Regions from separate parts of the Bacillus sp. 11C genome, predicted to be linked through region 2. Evidence: a T-box and tRNA genes for the amino acid it is inferred to sense, from the RefSeq annotation. Region 2 holds a T-box; the other holds one or more tRNA genes.
What was found. The T-box of region 2 lies ahead of valS (valine--tRNA ligase). A T-box ahead of a tRNA ligase gene usually reads a tRNA of that ligase, here a tRNA-Val.
Positions count from the first base shown of each region.

Region 1: it has a tRNA-Val gene. The T-box ahead of valS (valine--tRNA ligase) is inferred to sense a tRNA for this amino acid. The anticodon was not compared.

Region 1 covers NZ_JBUPVZ010000002.1:405,207-415,942, forward strand. The annotation lists gene glmM (phosphoglucosamine mutase) at 1-563, opposite strand, end outside; gene cdaR (CdaA regulatory protein CdaR) at 582-2,027, opposite strand; gene cdaA (diadenylate cyclase CdaA) at 2,020-2,841, opposite strand; gene rsiW (anti-sigma-W factor RsiW) at 3,002-3,628, opposite strand; gene sigW (RNA polymerase sigma factor SigW) at 3,642-4,205, opposite strand; tRNA gene ACY3LV_RS04680 (tRNA-Gln) at 4,435-4,506, opposite strand; tRNA gene ACY3LV_RS04685 (tRNA-Tyr) at 4,511-4,595, opposite strand; tRNA gene ACY3LV_RS04690 (tRNA-Thr) at 4,613-4,685, opposite strand; tRNA gene ACY3LV_RS04695 (tRNA-Val) at 4,690-4,765, opposite strand; tRNA gene ACY3LV_RS04700 (tRNA-Glu) at 4,769-4,843, opposite strand; gene ACY3LV_RS04705 (2-thiouracil desulfurase family protein) at 5,024-5,479, shown strand; gene ACY3LV_RS04710 (GNAT family N-acetyltransferase) at 5,492-5,974, shown strand; gene murQ (N-acetylmuramic acid 6-phosphate etherase) at 6,083-6,997, shown strand; gene ACY3LV_RS04720 (MurR/RpiR family transcriptional regulator) at 7,014-7,865, shown strand; gene ACY3LV_RS04725 (PTS transporter subunit EIIC) at 7,891-9,258, shown strand; gene pbp4b (penicillin binding protein PBP4B) at 9,314-10,639, shown strand; gene ACY3LV_RS04735 (glycoside hydrolase family 3 protein) at 10,667-10,736, shown strand, end outside.
Region 2 covers NZ_JBUPVZ010000006.1:167,233-177,968, reverse strand. The annotation lists gene mreB (cell shape-determining protein MreB) at 1-842, opposite strand, end outside; gene radC (RadC family protein) at 934-1,629, opposite strand; gene ACY3LV_RS10985 (Maf family nucleotide pyrophosphatase) at 1,666-2,235, opposite strand; gene ACY3LV_RS10980 (SPOR domain-containing protein) at 2,387-3,385, opposite strand; gene ACY3LV_RS10975 (prepilin peptidase) at 3,519-4,265, opposite strand; gene ACY3LV_RS10970 (bifunctional folylpolyglutamate synthase/dihydrofolate synthase) at 4,401-5,693, opposite strand; gene valS (valine--tRNA ligase) at 5,753-8,395, opposite strand; T-box leader at 8,455-8,677, opposite strand; gene ACY3LV_RS10960 (hypothetical protein) at 8,843-9,034, shown strand; gene cotN (spore coat protein CotN) at 9,053-10,078, opposite strand; partial or broken gene ACY3LV_RS10950 (LysM peptidoglycan-binding domain-containing protein) at 10,111-10,736, opposite strand, start outside.

The sequences.
Region 1 (10,736 bases), on a different contig from region 2:
AAGGACGATGTTGCGCCATGAGCACAGTCGAGCGCCACATGAATGCCTGTGAAATCTTCATCAGCTGTCTGTTTTAAAAATTGCAGATATTTTTGGCCGCCTTCAAAATAATCATTTACAAGCCCGAGATCGCCTCCGACCGGTCTTGGCAGCTTATCCTCCGGTTCGTCCATCAGCCGTTCAATTTCAGCCTCCTGTTCGTCGGAAAGCTTAAATCCGTCTCCCCCGAAAAACTTGATGCCGTTATCCTGCACTGGGTTGTGAGAGGCAGAAATCATGACGCCTGCCTCTGCATCCATCGCTTTTGTTAAATAAGATACACCAGGTGTAGAAATGACACCCAGACGCATGACTTCTGCGCCAATGGATAAAAGTCCGGCGACAAGGGCTCCCTCCAGCATATGGCCGGAGATGCGTGTATCGCGGCCTATCAGCACTTTTGGACGTTGTTTGTCTTTTGTCAGCACATATCCGCCGAAACGTCCGACTTTAAAGGCCAGCTCAGGTGTAAGCTCACTATTGGCGACACCTCTTACACCATCTGTTCCAAAATACTTGCCCATTTTATAATCGCTCCTTTTTTATTCTGATGATGATTGTGAACCCGCAGTAGATTCGTCCTCACCCTGATCTTGGTTTTGATCTTTATGTTCGTCTTGTTTTTGATCATTGCTGTTTTTCGTTGTATCTTCTTGCTGGTTGTTCTTTTGATCATTCGTTTGTTGACCTGTGTCATCCTGGTTCCCTGATGTATTGCTGCTGTTGTCATTAGTTGATGTATTGCTTTTTTTAGACGTCAGCTTGATTTTGGCGTTTTTCTGTCCCAAGGACCAGGTTACATTTTGAGGCCCGTTTACTTCAAGCTTCACGCTATGCTCCCCGTCATCTAAATCTGAAACATTCACATACAATTCAATATCTGATTTTTCCAGTTTTTTTATATTGCTGGGAGAGCCTTTAGCCGTCACGTCTATCGCTTGCGAATCAGGGTCTAGAAATTCAATGTTTTGCGAGCTGCTCAGCCCTACAGTCTTAATAGAGACATTCTCAAACTTCTGATCCGCTTCACTATCTACTTCTATATGCAAAGTCACCTTTGACGGCGAGATTTTTTTGACACCGTCGGGAAGCGGGATATCTGCCTCGATATGGGAATCCTTGTTAATTTTGCTTAAATCTATGCTGACGCCGTCTATAAATTCAAGAGAATCCAACACATCCTGCGAGCCGTAAACCGTTACCTCACTGGGGCTGGATTCAATATTCGCTATACTGACACCGTCAGGAAGGCTTCCTGTCCGTTCAATTTTAAAGGGTACTTTTTTACTTGGGCTTGTCACCGGAACGGTAATCTTGATGACCGAAGGCTCCACGTCCACAGGAAGCGCGTTTCCGTCCTTATCATAGACAGTCACTTTTGCCTCCTTTTCAATCGTTTCATCTGCGTTCTCCAGGTTCACTGAAGCTTTCACAAGAGAAATATGATCAATCACATCTTTAGATCCGGTAATCTGCACATTTTTCGGACTGACAATCGGCTGCTCCGGAGAATAGCCTTTTTTCATCTTGCTTTTATTGTAGTACTCCACTTCTACAGGAAAGCTTTTGGTCATCCGTTCTTGAATCGTAACTGTCGTAACAGACGGATTGATTGAGATTGTCAGCCCATCCGACACGTTTTTGGCCTTTAGCTCAACCTTATGTGTACCGGTTTTTAAATTTTCCATGTCGGCATATATTTCAAAATTCTTGGTCTGTCTAGCCTTTTTCACAGCACTTGTCGAGCCTTTTATCGTGACATTAACCGTTTGCGGAACACCCGTCACGACGTAGTTTTCATCATCATAATACGCTTTGACCGGAATGTCGGTCAGTGTTGCCTCATCAATTGTTGATGTTGGAAAGAAAGATTCACCCGGTTTTTTCGGAGTTGGTGCTTGATTGCTGTTGACCGCCACATAAAGCAAGAGCGCGAAAAGCAGAGCAATAATTTTCACAGCCCAGCGATTGTTTAAGAATTTATCCATTTTTCTTGCCCCTCCAATACCAGCGGTTAGAAGAAGTGTCTCTGGTGTTTTTCTTAAACTCGGCGTCAAGCATTTCTTTCAGCGCTTCTTCGGTCAGCTCTCTGTGAAGGTCTCCGTTCTTTGCCACACTGACGCCGCCGGTCTCTTCAGACACAATAATCGTCAAACTGTCTGTCACTTCACTGATACCGACAGCCGCTCTGTGCCGCGTACCCAGTTCTTTTGAAATAAACGGGCTTTCCGAAAGCGGCAGATAACAGGCGGCAGCGGCAATTTCATTATTCTTCATAATCACAGCACCGTCATGAAGCGGGGTGTTCGGTATAAAAATATTGATCAGCAGCTCAGAGCTGACTTTGGCATTCAATGGGATGCCGGTCTCAATATAATCGCTCATTCCAGTGTCCCGCTCAATGGTCAGCAGGGCGCCTATACGGCGTTTCGCCATATAATTGATCGCTTTTGTGATTGCCTCAATCGTTTTCTGCTGCGCTTCCTCCACAGGCGTGCCGCTCCTTGAGAAAAAGCGGCCCCGGCCAAGCTGTTCAAGCGCTCTTCTCAGCTCAGGCTGAAAAATAATAATAATTGCTAAAAATCCCCATGTTATCGCTTGGTCCATCAGCCATTGAAGCGTGCCGAGGCCCAAATATTGGCTGGCCATACGGACAAGCACGATCACGACAATTCCTTTTAACAGCTGAACCGCTTTCGTGCCGCGTATGACCATAATAAGTTTATATATCACATACCAAACAAGGAGAATATCAACGGCATTGCCGAGGTACTGCAAAAAAGGGATATCCTCAAAAGCCATTTCCTCGTCCTCCAAGATTTCAGTCATTTCGTATTTTGTGTTTAACGTGTTACGCATATGTACTTAGCATAGCGAGCCCATTATACCACATTTCGATTCGGCAAGTGAAATGCGCCAGCCCTTACAGCCCGTAAAAAAAGAGCAAAGCGGCTGACACGCTTTACTCTTTTTCGTTCGGTTTTAATGCATTGAGTACACTTTTCCCCGCAGACTTCAATTTATACCATGTCCAGTCAAATAATTGATTGATTTCTTCAATCTGACCAGTTACTTGTCCAGCAGAGGCCATATACTTTTCGCCATTTACGACGGTTACATCCCCGTCTATTTTTCCTTTAATAATCAGCTTGCCGTTTTTGACAGTGACATCACCTTTGACCGTCTCACCTTCAGGCACGATCACAGTATGGTTCTGCACCACAAGATTCGGCTGCTTAGACACGCTGAAGTTGTGGTCATTATGCCAGCTGTTTAAAAAACCTCCGCCCATCAAAATGATGAATACCGCAGCAGCTGCGATAACAGGATGGGTTCTGAACCACCTTTTCACAGAAGCTCTTTTCTTCTCCTTAGGCAATTTAGCCATGACATTAGCGGTAAAATCCGCGGGGGCTTCGACATGCGATGTGCTCCGGACGAGCGCTATAGATTTTTCCATCTCATAAAAATGCTTTCTGCATTTCTCGCATGTCTCAAGATGTTCATTTAATACGTGTTCATCTTTTGGAAGGATATCTCCATCAAGATGCATATGCATAAGCTGCACAATTTGTTCAGGACAGCTCATTTCATCACCCCACTTAAAGATCCCTTAATTGTTTTCGAAGAGCCTCTCTGCCTCTGTGAATCCGCGTTTTCACAGTCCCCACAGGAATGTTTAGAATCTCGCCGATTTCAATTAATGAGAGTTCGTCAATATACTTTAATACGATAACTGTTCTGTATTTGTCAGGAAGCTTTAAAATTTTCTGCTGAATCGTGTTTGAGAGCTCCAGCGACACTACTTCATCTTCTGGCAAAACTCCGTCTGCGGCGATTTGCGAATACATGGTCAAGCCTTCCGTACCAGCCACCTCTGCATCGAGGTAATAATCCGGCTTCTTTTTGCGAATGCGGTCAATAGTCAAATTGGTCGCGATTCGATAAAGCCAAGTTGAAAATTTCCGGTTAATATCAAAACTGTCGATATTAACGTACGCCCTGATGAAAGCCTCCTGTGCAATATCCTCCGCCTCATGCACATTGCCAAGCATACGGTAGCAAAGCTGATAAATTTTATCCTTGTAAATATCTACGATGTCCGCAAATGCATTTTGGTCGCCTTTTTTGACTTGCTTAATTCTCTTTTTAATCATCATTTCCATATTTATCTAACCTCTGCCTTCACCGGTCTGTATGTATACGAGCTTCGTTTTAAAAGGTTTCAATTTTTTATAAAATAAGTTTAACAAATTTTTGGCAGGGTGTAGATGGTAATTCGTGAATAAACTACCTTAACATATTTTTAAAATTATTATACAGACTGAACAGTTAGAAGTTGGAATGATTTTCACAAAATAAAAAAAGACACCTTTTGGTCAAAGGTGTCTGTGACTGGGCTAGCTGGATTCGAACCAACGCATGACGGAGTCAAAGTCCGTTGCCTTACCGCTTGGCTATAGCCCAATAATGGTGGAGGGGGGCAGATTCGAACTGCCGAACCCTGAGGGAGCGGATTTACAGTCCGCCGCGTTTAGCCACTTCGCTACCCCTCCGTATTTTGAAAAGACAGTGCCGGCAAGAGGACTTGAACCCCCAACCTACTGATTACAAGTCAGTTGCTCTACCAATTGAGCTACACCGGCAAGATGGTGGAGGATGACGGGCTCGAACCGCCGACCCTCTGCTTGTAAGGCAGATGCTCTCCCAGCTGAGCTAATCCTCCAAATGGTGACCCGTACGGGATTCGAACCCGTGTTACCGCCGTGAAAGGGCGGTGTCTTAACCGCTTGACCAACGGGCCGTTTGTGTTCTCGTCGAGCTGACAAAAGTTATTATATACAGGTTACCCCCTGTTTGTAAAGAGAAAAATTAAATTTTTTATTTTCAAACTTTTTAACTCCTTTTTTAACTGAAAAAGCCTCCCAACATTAGTCATTTATTTTATGATAGAGACAAGCGAAGCAAGAGAGGAGAAACAAATATGATTCTAGTCAGTTCTTGCCTTGGAGGCATTGAATGCAGATACAACGGCTCTCACGCCGCATCAGAGAAAATCAGAAAACTCGTCGATGAAAATAAAGCAGTCATGGCTTGTCCTGAGCTTCTCGGCGGCTTTTTCACTCCCCGTGAGCCTGCAGAAATCATCGGAGGCACCGGCGAGGATGTTCTCAATGGAACCGCTAAAATCGTGACAGCTTCAGGAGAAGATGTAACAGAGTTATATATGAAAGGCGCCGCTAAAACATTAGCTTACGCAAAAGAAATCAATGCATCCGCTGTCATATTAAAAGAAAACAGTCCATCGTGCGGAAGCAATTTCATTTATAACGGCACATTCACTGGCAAAAAAATCGCCGGCAGCGGAGTGACCGCCGCACTGCTAAAACAAGCGGGCTGCCGTGTCATTTCAGAAAACCAGTTAGACGACATATTGTAAGGAGGGCACCCCATGACTCAAGACATTTCTTTATCCTTCTATAAACCTGAACATTCGCCGGAACTTCAATCATTCACCCTAAACAACGATGACAAGCGCTTTACCTCTCTCCCCAAAGAGGTGCTGACTCAGGCCTTAGGCATACAGGACCGGTATCCGGCTGTCATCTTAAATGACAATCTGCCAGTCGGCTTTTTCATTTTACATACATCAAAAGAAACGCTTGCTCCCTATACTAGCAATCCATTTGCTTTACTGCTCAGCTCCCTGTCTTTAAACGCTGTACATCATGGAAAAGGCTATGCAAGAAAAGCAATGCTTCAGCTTCCCTCGTTTGTGAGCAGTTATTTTCCATGGTGCGATGAAATCATTTTGGCCGTCAATCACCTAAACACACGCGCAAAACACCTTTATATGAAAAGCGGGTTCCTAGATAAAGGACGGCGAAAAATCGGGCCGCTCGGAGAACAGCTGATTCTTCATTATTTCCTATAGTCTCGGATGAAATAAAATTTCAAAAATATAAAATCCAGTTGAAATATCATAACGGAAGTGAATATACTGAATAGTAAGATACATCATTTTAAAACAGGGGGCATCCTCATGTCAGAACCATTAAACCTTCACCGGCTTACAACAGAATCACGCAATAGCCAAACAGCGGAAATCCACAAAACAAACACTCTCGGCATCCTCAAGATGATCAACAACGAAGATTTGAAAGTTGCTGCCGCCGTTCAGCAGGTTCTCCCTGATATTAAAACAGCTGTAGACTGCGCATACAACTCTTTTCAAAATGGTGGCCGGCTCATATACACAGGCGCCGGCACAAGCGGCAGACTAGGTGTCATGGATGCTGTTGAATGTCCTCCCACCTACAGCGTAAGCCCAGATCAGGTCATCGGAATTATGGCTGGAGGCCCCAAAGCATTTTTGCAGGCAGCAGAGGGCATTGAAGACAGTGAAGAAGCAGGAGCGGAAGATTTAAAAAACATACAGCTTACGTCAAACGACACCGTCATTGCCATTGCAGCAAGCGGCCGCACACCTTATGCCGCAGGCGCCCTCACATACGCCCGTAAAGTAGGAGCACACGCCATCGCCCTTACCTGCAATGAAACTTCCGTCATCAGCAAGGAAGCGGATCACAGCATTGAGGTTGTTGTTGGGCCTGAGGCCATTACAGGATCAACACGTATGAAAGCCGCAACCGCTCATAAAATGATTCTAAACATGATATCCACCGCAGTAATGGTCAAAATCGGCAAGGTTTACGAAAACTTGATGGTAGACGTCAACGTCAGCAATAAGAAACTAAAAGAACGCGCCATCAGCATCATCCAAAGCCTCACTAACGCTTCATACGACACAGCCAGACATACACTGGAACAAGCCAATCATCACGTCAAAACGGCAATCCTCATGCTCAAAACAAGCACAGATCAAGAAAAAGCTAAAACATTGCTTGAGGAAGCAAACGGTTTTATAGACAAAGCAATCGAAAACTACCATTCATGATAAGGAGAGACCGAGCATGGCAACAGGCGGTTTAGCGATCATCCAATCAATGAAGCACAAGCTCCCTCCATCCGAGCGTAAACTTGCGGATTACATCCTAACTCATCCCCATAAGGCAATAGAAAACACTGTCAGCGAAATCAGCGCCTTAGCCAATTCAAGTGACGCTGCCGTCATCAGGCTCTGCAAATCACTCGGACTAAAGGGTTTTCAAGATTTAAAAATGAGAGTAGCAGGCGATCTGGCAAAGCCTGCTGTTCAAGGCTACCGGGACATTGCGCCCCACGAACCGCTGTCCTCCATTTCTGAAAAAGCAGCCGGCAATGCCATTCAAGCCATTCAGGACACCTCAGACCTGATGGACTACAAAGAGCTTGAACGAGCGGTTTCTCTGCTTCTCCAAGCTCATACTGTGCATTTTATCGGCGTCGGGGCTTCCGGCATTGTCGCCAAGGACGCCCAGCAAAAGTGGCTTCGCATTCATAAACTAGCAACCGCGTTCACAGACACTCATCTTGTGGCATCATTAATCGCAAATGCAGATAAGGATGACATCGTATTCGCTATTTCGTTTTCGGGAGAGACGCAGGAAATCATTGAGCTGCTCACGATGGCTAAGGAAAAAAGCATCAAAACGATCAGCCTCACACAATTCAGTCAGACATCCGTCTCCGCGCTCGCTGATGTCCCGTTGCACACAGCACACTCCAATGAAGCCCTGATTCGAAGTGCAGCCACTTCCTCCCGCCTCGCCCAGCTTTTTATGATTGATGTTTTGTTTTTAGGCATGGCAGCTGAGCGGTACGAAGAAACAACCGGATATATCGATAAAACGAGAGCAGCCATAAAATCTATGAGAAAAAAATAAGGCATCTTGATGAGGAGGGGTTTTGATGAGCAAAGAAAATAACTACCATCATCTCGCAAAGAAAATCCTTGAGCTATGCGGAGGAAAATCCAATATTTCATCGTATACGCATTGCATGACGCGCCTGCGTATTACGCCTTACGATGAAAGCAAAACAGATGCTCACGCTTTAACAGAGCTTGACGGCGTATTGGGGGTCGTCGAAGCTGAAACCATCCAAATCATCCTCGGAGCAGGAATCGTCAATCATGTCACAGCCGCTTTCTCAAAGCTTGTGTCAGCAGAAGATGATATCGATGTCAAAGATGCAGCTGCCAAAAAGAAAGCCGATATAAACCGAAAAAATGCCACTCCATTTAAGCTTTTCTTACGTAAAATTGCCAGCGTCTTTATACCGCTAATTCCCGCACTCGTCGCTTCCGGTTTAATTACTGGGATTACCAAAGCAATCATTCAAGCCGAATGGCTCTCTGCAGAATCACAAGTCGCTATTATCTTGACAGTCATCGGCTCCGGGCTGTTCACTTATCTCGGCATTCTCGTCGGTATTAACGCATCGAAAGAATTTGGCGGAACACCCGCTCTTGGTGCTCTGGCGGGGATCTTGATTTTGAATCCGGAGATCGCAAAGATCGTTTTATTCGGAGAACAGCTTCTTCCGGGCAGGGGAGGGCTGATCGGAGTTCTTTTCGCAGCCATATTCATCGCTTACACCGAACAATTTATCCGCCGTTTTATTCCTCAATCACTTGATATCATTGTCACTCCAACCGTTTCACTGTTAATCACCGGAATCGTAACGTATGTCGTATTTATGCCTTTAGGCGGCTTCATTTCCGATGCCATTACATCCGGCCTTCTGTCCATCCTGGACATCGGCGGCATAGCTGCAGGCTTTATTTTGGGCGCGACCTTCCTTCCTCTCGTCGTGACCGGACTGCATCAAGGCTTGACGCCTGTGCACATGGAACTGATCAATTCAATTGGAAATGATCCTCTGCTCCCGATTCTGGCGATGGGAGGCGCGGGACAGGTAGGCGCGGCCTTTGCCATCTTTGTCAAAACGAAAAAAACAACATTAAGAAAAGCGATCGCCGGCGGGCTCCCCCCAGGGTTTCTCGGCATTGGTGAACCGCTAATCTTCGGAGTTACGCTGCCACTTGGACGTCCGTTTTTAACAGCATGCTTAGGAGCCGGAATTGGCGGCGCTTTTCAAGCATATTTTCAGGTAGCCACCATTGCCATTGGTGTCTCCGGGCTGCCGCTTTCCTTTCTCGTCCTGTCTTCACAAATTATCCTATATATCATCGGACTCTTTATTTCCTACGCAGCCGGCTTTTTATTGACCTACGCGTTCGGATATAAAGATGAAATGGCTTCTCAGTTCGATTAAATGGTTTCTGTTTTAGGGATAGTAACGGGATAGAAGCATGGAAAGGAGCAAGCCTATGAAAACAAAGACACTTTCCTTATTCAGTGCCATTTTAACTTTTTCCATATTGGTGTCGAACGAAACCTTCGCGCAAACAGCAGATAACCAAATTGAGCCGAAAACCATAAATTCAGAAACTGTACAATTCTCATCGAAGAAACTAAGGAAGGTTGATCGGATGATAGAACGGGATGTTGAAGCAGGATTTCCAGGCGCCGTTCTTGTCATCGTGAAGGACGGCCGCATCATTAAAAAAGAAGCGTACGGCTACAGTAAAAAGTACAAAGGATCAGAGCTGCTGCGCCGTCCAGTTAAAATGAAAAACCGCACGATGTTTGACTTGGCCTCAAATACAAAAATGTATGCAACGAATTTTGCATTACAGCGCTTAGTCACCCAAGGAAAACTGGACGTCTATGAGAAGGTTTCTGCCTATTTGCCTGATTTCAAGGAGCAGCCGGGAGACCTCATAAAAGGAAAAAACAAAATTCGTGTCATCGATGTCCTGCAGCACCAATCAGGACTTCCCGCAAGCTTTTACTTTTACTCACCGAAAAAAGCCGGTATGTACTATTCTCAGGACCGGAATAAAACGATGGAATATTTAACGAAAATTCCGCTCGATTATGAAACAGGGACAAAACACGTATACAGCGACATAGGATATATGCTCCTCGGCAGTATTGTCGAAAATCTCACCGGTAAACCGCTTGATGTATATGCGGAGCAAGAACTTTACAAGCCGTTGAGGCTGAAGCATACCTTATACAATCCGTTACAAAAAGGATTTAAACCGAAGCAATTCGCAGCGACTGAACGTATGGGCAATACGCGGGACGGCTTTATTCATTTCCCTAACATCCGTACAGATACGCTGCAAGGAGAAGTGCATGACGAAAAAGCATTTTACTCAATGGGAGGCGTGTCCGGACATGCCGGATTGTTCTCAAATGCAGATGATATGGCCATTCTGCTGCAAGTCATGCTAAACAAAGGATCATACCGAAGCGTTTCTTTATTTGATCAGAAAACAGCCGACCTGTTCACGGCACCTTCAGCAACAGACCCAACATACGCTCTTGGCTGGCGGCGAAACGGCAGTAAAAGCATGGAATGGATGTTTGGCTCCTATGCCAGCGAAAGTGCTTACGGGCATACCGGCTGGACAGGGACAGTTACGATCATTGATCCAACTTACAATTTAGGCATCGCATTGTTAACAAACAAAAAGCATTCACCAGTTGCTGATCCAGAGGAAAATCCTAACGTGTTTGAGGGTGATCAATTTCCAACAGGCAGTTACGGGAGCGTCATTACCGCGATTTATGAAGCGATGGAATAAATGATTCGACGATAGGAGGAAGTTTCTATGAAACCTGTCTTTCCGCTTATCCTTTCAGCCGTTCTCTTTCTTTCATGTTTTCTGGGCGCCAGCCAAG
Region 2 (10,736 bases):
TCCATAATATCAGCTGCAAGCTCAGGCGGTGTTTTTTCAAGTGTGCTCTTCACCGCTTCCACAATTGTAGATACAGTGTCGCGCAGAGCACCAGAAATTTCTTTTCCTGTAATTTCGATTGTTTTCGGCAGACCTGTCAATAAATCGCGTCCGCGGATTTCCATTTTATCGGATTCTTCAGGAGCTTCTGCAGATCCGATCTCCATTTTAATCGCTTCAGCCGTACGGTCACCGATCATCAGGTTGTACGTTTTTCTGATGTAGTTGATAATCGCATCATCCATCTCATCACCGGCTACGCGGATTGACTGTGACGTTACAATGCCGCCAAGGGAAATAATCGCAACCTCTGTCGTACCGCCTCCGATATCAACTACCATGCTTCCAGTCGGTTCCCAAACCGGCAGATTGGCTCCGATTGCTGCGGCAAACGGCTCTTCAATCGGATACGCGTCACGCGCTCCCGCCTGTCTTGTCGCATCGATGACAGCGCGTTCTTCAACAGCTGTAATGCCTGATGGGACACAAACCATGACATATGGTTTTCTGGCAAACATGCCTTTATTTTTAATGGCTTGATTGATGTAATATTTCATCATTGTAGCCGTTGTTTCATAATCAGCGATAACGCCGTCTTTCATCGGGCGAAGGGCCACCACGTTGCCCGGTGTCCGTCCGATCATATTTTTCGCATCATTTCCGACAGCAACAATCGACTTCGTATCCGTTTGCAAAGCGACTACTGACGGCTCTCTCACGACAATTCCTTTTCCTTTTACAAAAACAAGCGTATTCGCAGTTCCAAGATCTATACCAAGGTCTCTTGCACCAATTCCAAACATATGTATGTATCTTCCTTTCTTAAAGCAAAAATACCCTAAAGGGAAAAACTCATAAACTCTATTATAGCTTAATTCGACGAAAAAAAAAGTGTTACAAATATCCTTTTTCCTTTAAACTCACAAATTTTTTATCCCCGATCACCAAATGGTCAAGCAGCTCGATACCAATCAGGTTTCCGCATTCAAACAGGCGTCTTGTCACTTCAATATCTTCCCTGCTCGGCGTCGGATCTCCAGAAGGATGATTATGAACACAGATAAAGGAAGCGGCAGATCGTTTAAACGCTTCTTTAAACACCTCCCGCGGGTGGACAATAGATGAATTCAGGCTTCCGATAAATACGGTGCGTTTATGGATGACTTGATTTTTTGTATTTAAGTATAAACAGACAAAATGCTCCTGGGTTAAAAAGCGCATATCCTCCATGACAAGATTTGCGCCGTCTTCCGGGGAGCGAATGACGAAATGTTCTTCGTTGGCTAATTTATGAATACGGCTTCCAAGCTCAACTGCCGCCAGTATTTGAACCGCTTTTACCATACCGATTCCCGGGATGCTCGACAGCTCTTCAACTGATGCTTCTTTCAGCAGACGCAGTCCGTCAAAAGTGAGCAGGAGCCGGTTTGACAGGTCCATAACAGATTCGTGTTTCGTGCCTGTCCGTAATAATATAGCCAAAAGTTCATGATTGGCTAAGTTCTCGGCTCCGACTTTCAGAAGCCGTTCTCTTGGCTTATCTTTCGTTGGGAAATCTCTAAGTTTTAATGGCAGATCGTGTATGATCAAGCACTCCTTTTCTTTCCCTTCCCGTTTATAGAACCGTCATGCCTTTATATCAAAATGGCGAAGAGCTCTCATCGTTTTTGATATAGGCAGTCCCATGACTGAATAATAATCTCCGTCTATTTTCTTTACAAAAAGCGCGCCTCTTCCTTGGATGCCGTATGCACCTGCTTTATCCATCGGCTCTTTTGTTTCAATATAAGTCCAAACCTCTTCTTCACTGAGGGGCCAAAACGCAACTTCTGTCTTATCATAAAACGTCTCGCTGTGATTTTCAGCTTGTATACTGACCGCGGTGATTACTGAATGACTTCGGCCTGAAAGCCTCCGCAGCATAGAAGCAGCTTCTTCTTGATCTTGCGGTTTGCCGAGACATTCGCCGTCTAGGCATACCATTGTATCAGCGCCGATAACGATTGCATGCGGGTGGAGATCAGATACAGCCTTAGCTTTTTGTTTTGCCAACCATTGGACGTTTTCTTCTGGTGAAAAGTTTCGATTTAATTTTTCCTCTACTTCACTGACAATAATGGAGTAGGGCAGCTGGAGAAGATCGAGGAGTTCTTTCCTGCGTGGAGATTGTGAAGCAAGTATTAGCGGTTTTGTCATGTTCGTCATCCTTTCAGGGTTTGCTTAAGAAAAAAAGATACTCGTTTATCCTATCAAATCATGAGGCTTGTCACAATTTCAGAAAAATAACTTTTTCATGACAAAATAAAAAAAGCCTGTCGCTAAAGGACGAAGGCTCAGGTACTTTCTCTTATTTAATGACGGCTAACAGCTGCTGCTGAGCCTTCCACCCGGCTTCAGCACTTGGGTCCTCTAATTCCTTTAATGCCTGCAAAATCGCTTTTTTCTCTCCTGCTCCTGATGCTTCTGTTTTACCAAGCGACTTTTCTATTTTTTCTACACTCGCTTTTGTAATGTCTTCGCCGAGAATCGCCTTTGCTGCAAGCTCAGCTGTTTCCTTGAAAGAATCTGTCATATCTGACTCTATTGATAAGGAAAGCTCCTTGCCTCCCCAGGCTTCAAAATCACTGTCGATTAAAAGCTGCCCTAATTGCTGTGACACGTCCTTATCACTGGCTAAACCTGCGATGACATACGTATACCCGTCATCCTTTGACAGTGACACGGCGGAATAACCTTTTTCGGTCAGTTGTTCTGTTAACGTTTCGGCACCCTTTTCATTTGAGAATTTTCCGGCTTGTACAGCGTACGTTTCATATGTACCTTCAGCTGGTGCCGCCTGTTTTTCTGCGCCTGAGCTTTGTTTATCAGCAGAAGCATCTCCGGCTTTTGCCGTTTGGCTGCCTAGTGAATCATCTAAAGAGGCCGGGGCTGCCGCTTCTTTATTGCCCGAGATGTTCAACGCGAATAAGCCTAATCCGGTGCCTATGACAGCTGCAAAGGCAATCGTCGCCGCCACTCTTTTTACGGGTTTGGCCGTCCCCGCTTTTCCTTTTGCATACAGCTTTGTTTTCTTCTTTTGATAGGGCGGAACGACTTTTGGATCCTCTTTAAACACCTTGTCCTCTTCGGAATTCCAGTTAAATTCATCTTCATCAGGATGTTCATGGGATGCCGCGACCTCTTGTTCTGCCTTTCTCTTTTCCTCCCAATTTGAAAATGTCATGTTTTTTTCCATCTCAGTTTCAGGCGTTTCTTGTTCGTAAACCGTCTCTTCTTTTCCATTAATCGTCACCTTGAGGGCTTTTTCTGCGGCTTTATTGTTTTTTTTATTCTTCCTTTTTTTCAATTCCGCTTCCTCCCTTCGTTTGCTTGACCGTTCTTGTCGGCTTTTCATGCTACACACTTTAGCACAGGCGAAAAAAAAAAGAACAAGACTTTTGTCGTCTTGTCCAAAAAACGTTCGTCAAATTTTTCAGCGGTCAGCCCAATGCCACCTTCATATAAAAAGAAATAATAGAGTCGCCGTATAAATAGGCTAAAATGCTCCCTGCCGCAATTGCGGGGGCAAAGGGAAGCGGCTGCCCTTTGGCGAGTCTTCCAGCCAGAACGGCTGCCGCTCCATACAATGCACCTATCAAAATAGAAAAGAAAAAGGCAGCTGCCAGCATTTTCACACCAAGCACGAAGCCAATCACCGCAAATAATTTAATATCTCCTCCCCCTATTCCCCCATGGGTGAGTAAGGCAATTAAGCCAAGGAAAAGAAATCCGGCTGCCGCACCTAACAGGCCGGCATACCAGGAATCAAGCGGAGAAATCAATCTGGCTGCCGCTAAAAAGGGGAGAAAGAAAATCAATATTCGATTTGGAATCAGCATAAAATGAATATCTGTCACTGCAACCATGATAAGAAGAGAGGTAAACACAACAGCGGGAAACAGCTCCGGAGATGGGCCAAAGCGTATTCCTGCAGCGGTAAATAAACACGCTGTCACAAGCTCTGCCGCGGGATACATAAAAGAAATTCTATGCCCGCAGCTTTTACATTTGCCTTTTTGGAAAAGGAATGACAGGATGGGAATTAATTCTGCGGGAGTTAATGTCCGCCGGCAAAACGAGCATGCCGAACGAGGCTTGACAATAGATATACGCAAGGGGATACGGCACCCGGCCGTATAATAAAACGAACCAAGGATCAGCCCGAGGATAAATAGAATGGGAAGCATAGACAACACACCTTTACAAGATACTGGCATGGATTGTAGCAGAATGAGCGCCTAAACTCTAATCGGGAATTTTCGATTTTACGCGTAAAAAGCCCCGGCAAAATCTCATTTTCGATACTGCCGGGGCTAGACCTATTATTTTAACCTTTTGCGAATGTCAGAAATAAAATAGAGCGATCCGGTAATCAGCACAATTTCATTTGAGCCCTTTTTGCTTTCTATGAATTCGATCACATTGTCCGGATCTTCATCCCAGCTTTTATTGCTGATTTCACTTACATCATAGAGATCTTTTGCAAGAGAAGCACGCGGGAAATCAAAAGAAGCAAAATGAATCGCATACGCTATGGTTTCCAATTTCTTAATCATATCGTGATACGGTTTGTCCTTTAACGCGCTAAACACCACAGAAATGCGGGAATCAGGGAAACGCTGTTTCATCGTTTCCGCCAGCTTTTCAACGCCTTCTTCGTTATGTGCACCGTCTAAATATACCGGCGGATGTTCTTGAACAAGCTCTAACCGTCCCGGCCAAGCAGCCTTTACCAGCCCGCTTCTTAACTCTTCATCACTGATATGAACAATATTCTCCCTATTGAGGCACTCAACAGCCAAAATGGACAAAGCCGCATTTTGTCTTTGGTGGGTGCCGATCAGAGATGTCCGAATATCGTCATAGCACTTCTCGCCCGTTTTAAATGAAAACTGTTCTCCGGCAGGCAGAGCCAGTCCATTGAAAATAACACATGTATCATGTAATGACTGAAACGGCGCAGCATGTCGTTCAGCTTCATGACGAATGACCTGTAAGGCTTCCGGCTGGGTAACAGCTGTAACGATTGGAATACCTTCTTTAATAATTCCGGCCTTTTCTCCTGCAATTTCTTCAAGGGTGTTTCCCAAAATGTTCATATGATCGTGCCCGATGCTTGTAATCACTGTTAAAAGCGGTTCAACCACATTCGTAGAATCGAATCTACCGCCTAGACCTGTTTCAAAAATAACAAAGTCGACCTTATGAAACTCAGCAAAATATAAAAACGCACACGCCGTCATAATTTCAAATTCGGTCGGCTGTCCGTATTTCGTTTGATCAAGCGCTTCAACGTGCGGTTTCATCTGATTGACAAGTGCTGTCCATTCCTCATCTGAAATCGGTGTCCCGTTAACGCTGATCCGTTCATTAAACGTAATGATATAAGGTGACGTAAACGTTCCAACCGTATATCCAGCTTCTTGCAGCATAGAACGGATAAAAGCGACAGTTGATCCTTTACCGTTTGTTCCTGCGATGTGGAACGCGCGGATTTTCTTTTCAGGATGCCCTAACCGCGCCATCAGCTGCTCCATTCGGCCGAGTCCGGGCTTCACACCGAATTTCAGCCGCCCGTGAATCCAGCTGCGCGCTTCTTCATATGCACTAAACAATGATAATCCCCTCTTTTATAAGACAAGGCGGTTTCTCTAGAAACCGCCCCGGCTTTTCATTAGCCCTTCAGCTCAGCCATTCGTTTTTGAACAGCGTCACGCTTTGCCACATAATCTTTTTCTTTTTCACGCTCTTCATCAATTACGTGCGCAGGCGCTTTTTTCATAAATCCTTCATTTCCAAGTTTCTTTTGGACGCGCTCGACTTCTTTTGTCAGCTTATCGAATTCTTTTTGCAGACGAGCAATTTCTTCATCAATATTAATTAAACCTTCAAGCGGAAGAATAACCTCTGCTCCTGAAACAACAGCCGTCATCGCCTTATCAACGGCCTCGATATCCGTGCCGATTTTAAGTACGCTCGGATTCGTAAAGCGTTCAACGTATGAACGGTTCGCTTCGAGACGGGCTGCTATTTCGTCTGTGCTTGTTTTAATATACAGTTCAACCTGCTTGCTCATTGGCGTATTGACTTCACTGCGGATATTGCGCACAGAACGAATCAGCTCAACAAGAAGCTTCATGTCAGCTGCCGCTTCAGTATCGGTATGCTCCGGTACTGCAACAGGCCATTGGCTTACTGTAATGGATTCCCCTTGGTGAGGAAGGTGCTGCCAAATTTCCTCCGTTAAGAACGGCATAAACGGGTGGAGCAGGCGCATCGTTTGATCCAGTACGTAAGCAAGGATGGAACGGGTTGTTTTCTTAGCCGCTTCGTCTTCTCCGTAAAGAGGAAGCTTCGCCATTTCAATATACCAATCACAGAAATCGTCCCAAATAAAGTTGTATAAATGGCGGCCGACTTCACCGAATTCATATCGATCAGCAAGCTGGGTCACGTGCTCGATCGTTTCATTTAATCGCGTTAAAATCCACTTGTCAGCAACTGATTTTTCGCCTGACAAATCAAGCTCATCGTATGTCATGCCATCCATGTTCATTAATGCAAAACGGGAGGCATTCCAAATTTTATTGGCAAAATTCCAAGTCGATTCCACTTTTTCATAGCTGAAGCGCAGATCCTGGCCAGGAGAGCTTCCAGTCGCAAGGAAATAACGCAGAGAATCGGCTCCGTACTTGTCAATGACATCCATCGGATCGACACCGTTGCCAAGAGATTTACTCATTTTCCGGCCTTGCTCGTCACGGATTAAGCCGTGGATTAAAACATCTTTGAACGGGCGCTCGCCTGTAAATTCAATGCCTTGGAAAATCATGCGTGACACCCAGAAGAAAATGATATCGTACCCTGTCACGAGAACGTCTGTCGGGTAGTAGCGTTTAAAGTCTTCAGCTGTTACATCAGGCCAGCCCATCGTGGAGAAAGGCCAGAGCGCAGAACTGAACCATGTATCCAGTACGTCTGTATCCTGTTCCCAATTTTCGCTGTCCTCAGGCGCTTCAAGCCCGACATATAACTCGCCCGTTTCTTTATGATACCAGGCAGGAATGCGGTGGCCCCACCACAGCTGACGGGAAATACACCAGTCGCGGATGTTTTCCATCCAGTGTAAATACGTTTTTTCAAAACGGTCAGGCACAAAGTTGACTTTCTCGTCTTTCTTCTGCAGATCAATCGCCGCATCAGCAAGCGGCTGCATGCGCACAAACCATTGTGTAGATAGATATGGCTCAACAACAACCCCGCTTCGTTCACTATGGCCGACCGAGTGCATATGATCCTCGATTTTAAAGAGAACTCCCGCCTCCTGTAAATCTTTCACGAGCTTTTTGCGGCATTCAAAACGATCCATACCTTGATATTGCAGAGCGTTTTCATTCATCGTTCCGTCTTCATTCATGACAAGAATGCGTTCTAAATTGTGGCGGTTGCCAAGCTCGAAGTCGTTCGGATCATGAGCAGGCGTAATTTTCACAGCACCTGAACCAAATTCCATATCAACGTAGTCATCACCGACAATCGGGATTTCACGATTTGCAATCGGCAGGATCACCGTTTTTCCGATCAGGTGCTTATAGCGCTCATCTTCAGGGTGAACGGCAACGGCTGTATCACCGAGCATCGTTTCAGGACGTGTCGTCGCAATTTCAATTGAGCCTGAACCGTCAGCGAGCGGATAGCTCATATGGTAGAACGCGCCCTGAACATCCTTGTAAATGACCTCAATGTCGGATAGGGCTGTTTTTGTCGCAGGGTCCCAGTTAATAATATATTCGCCTCTGTAGATCAAGCCTTTTTTATAAAGCTTAACGAAAACTTCACGAACCGCTTTGCTTAGGCCTTCATCCAGCGTGAAACGTTCACGGGAATAATCAAGGCCAAGGCCTAATTTCGCCCACTGGCTGCGAATAAAGTCAGCATACTCTTCCTTCCACTTCCACGTTTCTTCGAGGAATTTCTCGCGGCCCAAATCGTAGCGGGATGTGCCTTCTTCACGAAGTTTCGCTTCCACTTTAGCCTGTGTCGCGATGCCGGCATGGTCCATACCCGGAAGCCACAGCACATCATAGCCCTGCATGCGTTTCATTCTTGTTACAATGTCTTGCAGCGTTGTGTCCCACGCGTGGCCAAGGTGAAGTCTTCCTGTTACGTTCGGCGGCGGAATGACAACAGAATATGGCTCTTTTGTCTGGTCACTGCCCGCTTCAAAAAATTTGCCTTTCAGCCAAAAATCATATCGGTCTTTTTCAATCGCTGCCGGATCGTATTTCGTCGGCATTGTTTGTTCATTCGTTTCCATGATAACCCTCCAGCATGTTTAAAAATGACTGAGAACGAAAAAAGAGCTCTTCATCCCTGTAAAAGGACGAAAAGCTCTTTCGCGGTACCACCTTTTTTCATGAACTCTATCAGTTCATGCACTTACAACGGATAACGGGTGTTTCCCGAATTTCTCTACTCTTCTTTCAAGAAATTATGCTCCCGGGCGACCTTCCAATCAGACAACATAAGAAGCCTTTCAGCAAACGGCTTCTCTCTCTGCATGCGCCTTTTTTGTACTCTTCCCGTTCTAAGCAGGTGTATTTATCAGCTCATTATATACATTATTTATGTTCTTTATTATAGTAAAAGTGTTTTTGATTCGTCAATCATCTTTTCCAAAAACGCCGCTTTCTATACAGGTAGGCAGGCACCTATTGCCCAAGTTTACATATGATGCTTGTAAATGCGTAGAGGAGGATGCACCGTGAAGAAACGTTTTAGCTCTTATTCGCTGCCGCCGTGGGTCAAGCAAATTCGGCTTGTATCCGCGCAAGTGATTATCCCCATTACAATTTTTCAAGGAATCAGAACCATTTTCTTTCCGACAACCTTTGATGTTTTGCTGCTCGCAATCCTAATCTTTTTAGCTTGCGCCCTTCATTTAGAATGGATATAAACAAACAAGTCCGCGCCATTAAGACGTGGACTCGTTTTCAGCCTGGAATTTTTTCTCTTGTTCAATCTGATGAATTTTCATCACAAAAGGCTCTATATTTTTCATTTGCCAGTAAGCCTTTAATAATTGCGTACATTCATTTTTTTCAAGTTGTCTTTTCCCTGTTTGATAACGGTTGAGCACCTTGTACATGGCTGCCGGGTATGCCATATAGCTAAGAAAAAGGCTGACTTCCGCTTCACGCAAAGGGAATGATTTCGTATATGCATAAAACCATTCGGCGCATTCCGGACAAGCTTTTGGAAAGCCCCTGAACATCTTTGTATAAAAACCGAGCAAATCGTTTTGCGGCGGGCCGACAGACGCTCTTTCAAAGTTTGTCAAATACCCTGTCCCGGCATCATTATATAGAAAATGGTGAATAGACAGACTGCCGTGGTTCATGACAACCCTTGAGACACCATTTTCTTTAGCCGACTCATACCAGTCCTCTATCCGCTCCAGTGCAAAGTTCACCGCGGAAATGGTTTCTGAAAAATAGGTTGCGGCCTGCAGTTCAAAAGGGGAAAGGTACCATTCCTTCTCAGCTCTGTCTACAAACTGTTCATAGAAAATTTTATCATGTTCCCACTTTTTTTTCGTTTGTCCGTAATAACGTTCAATATCATCACGTCTGACCTTCATTTCCTGCGCGGTTCTCTCGTGAAGACGGGCTGTTTCTCTAAATAAATAATCATGTTTCTGATCCCGTTCTTCCTCCTGGTCAAATTGAAGCCAAGGCATTAAATAATAGGAATCTCCTGATTGTAAGCCGGCTGAGAAAAACTCTCCGCTATTTGTTCTGTAAACGGGTACAAATGAACGAAAACCTTTTTCCTCTATCGCCACCATGTGATCTGTAAACTGTTTGCCGCGAACCGATTTCAATTTTTTCAGGGCAAATACGCCGTTGTCTGTATACACTTTCCACACAAGAGGACTGACAGGCTCAATAAATTGAGCAGTCAGTCCGTACTCCTGAAGAACCGATTGGGTATCTTCCATTCCATTCACCACATTTTCCGATCGCTTACAGCTTACGCATGGCTGTTGTTATATTGCGGAATATAGAGGATCTGTCCTGCTTTCAATTCATCGTCCAAGGCTAATGAATTCATTCTGATCAGCTGCTGGGAAGTAATTTCATACCGTTCGCATAAACGTTCGATCGTATCTTCCTGCTGAACAATGCATATTTTCATTCTCGAAAACTCATCCTCTTCTCTCGTAAAGAGTTTTGTTAAATAAAGAGAATTATCACTTTCCTTTGTTTGAGGTTCCTTTGTTTTAGCAGAAGGAGCAACTTTAGGAACATCATCTGCTTCCTTCCTTTCTGTCTCAGAGGTCTCAGGCAGCTGGAAGGAATGAAAAGGTGTTTCTTTCTCAGGCTCTTCAGCCGGAGGTGTTTTTCTCACTTCAATTTCAAAGCTTTCTTCCTCTTGTTCTTCCTTTTCCAGCAGTTTTGGCGCTGAATAAAAAGAATCTTCCTCTTCTTGTTCGGGCAGGAAGGTACGGTATACTGGTGTAAGCTCTTCTTGAGGTGTCTCCTCCGAGCTGTCTTTTTGATTGAAATGAAGGTGTGAAACGGATTCGTCATTCTCCAAATATGCAGCTGACGCTGGTTCCTTCGTTCTGCTTTCTTCTATGGACAGAACGGTCTCAG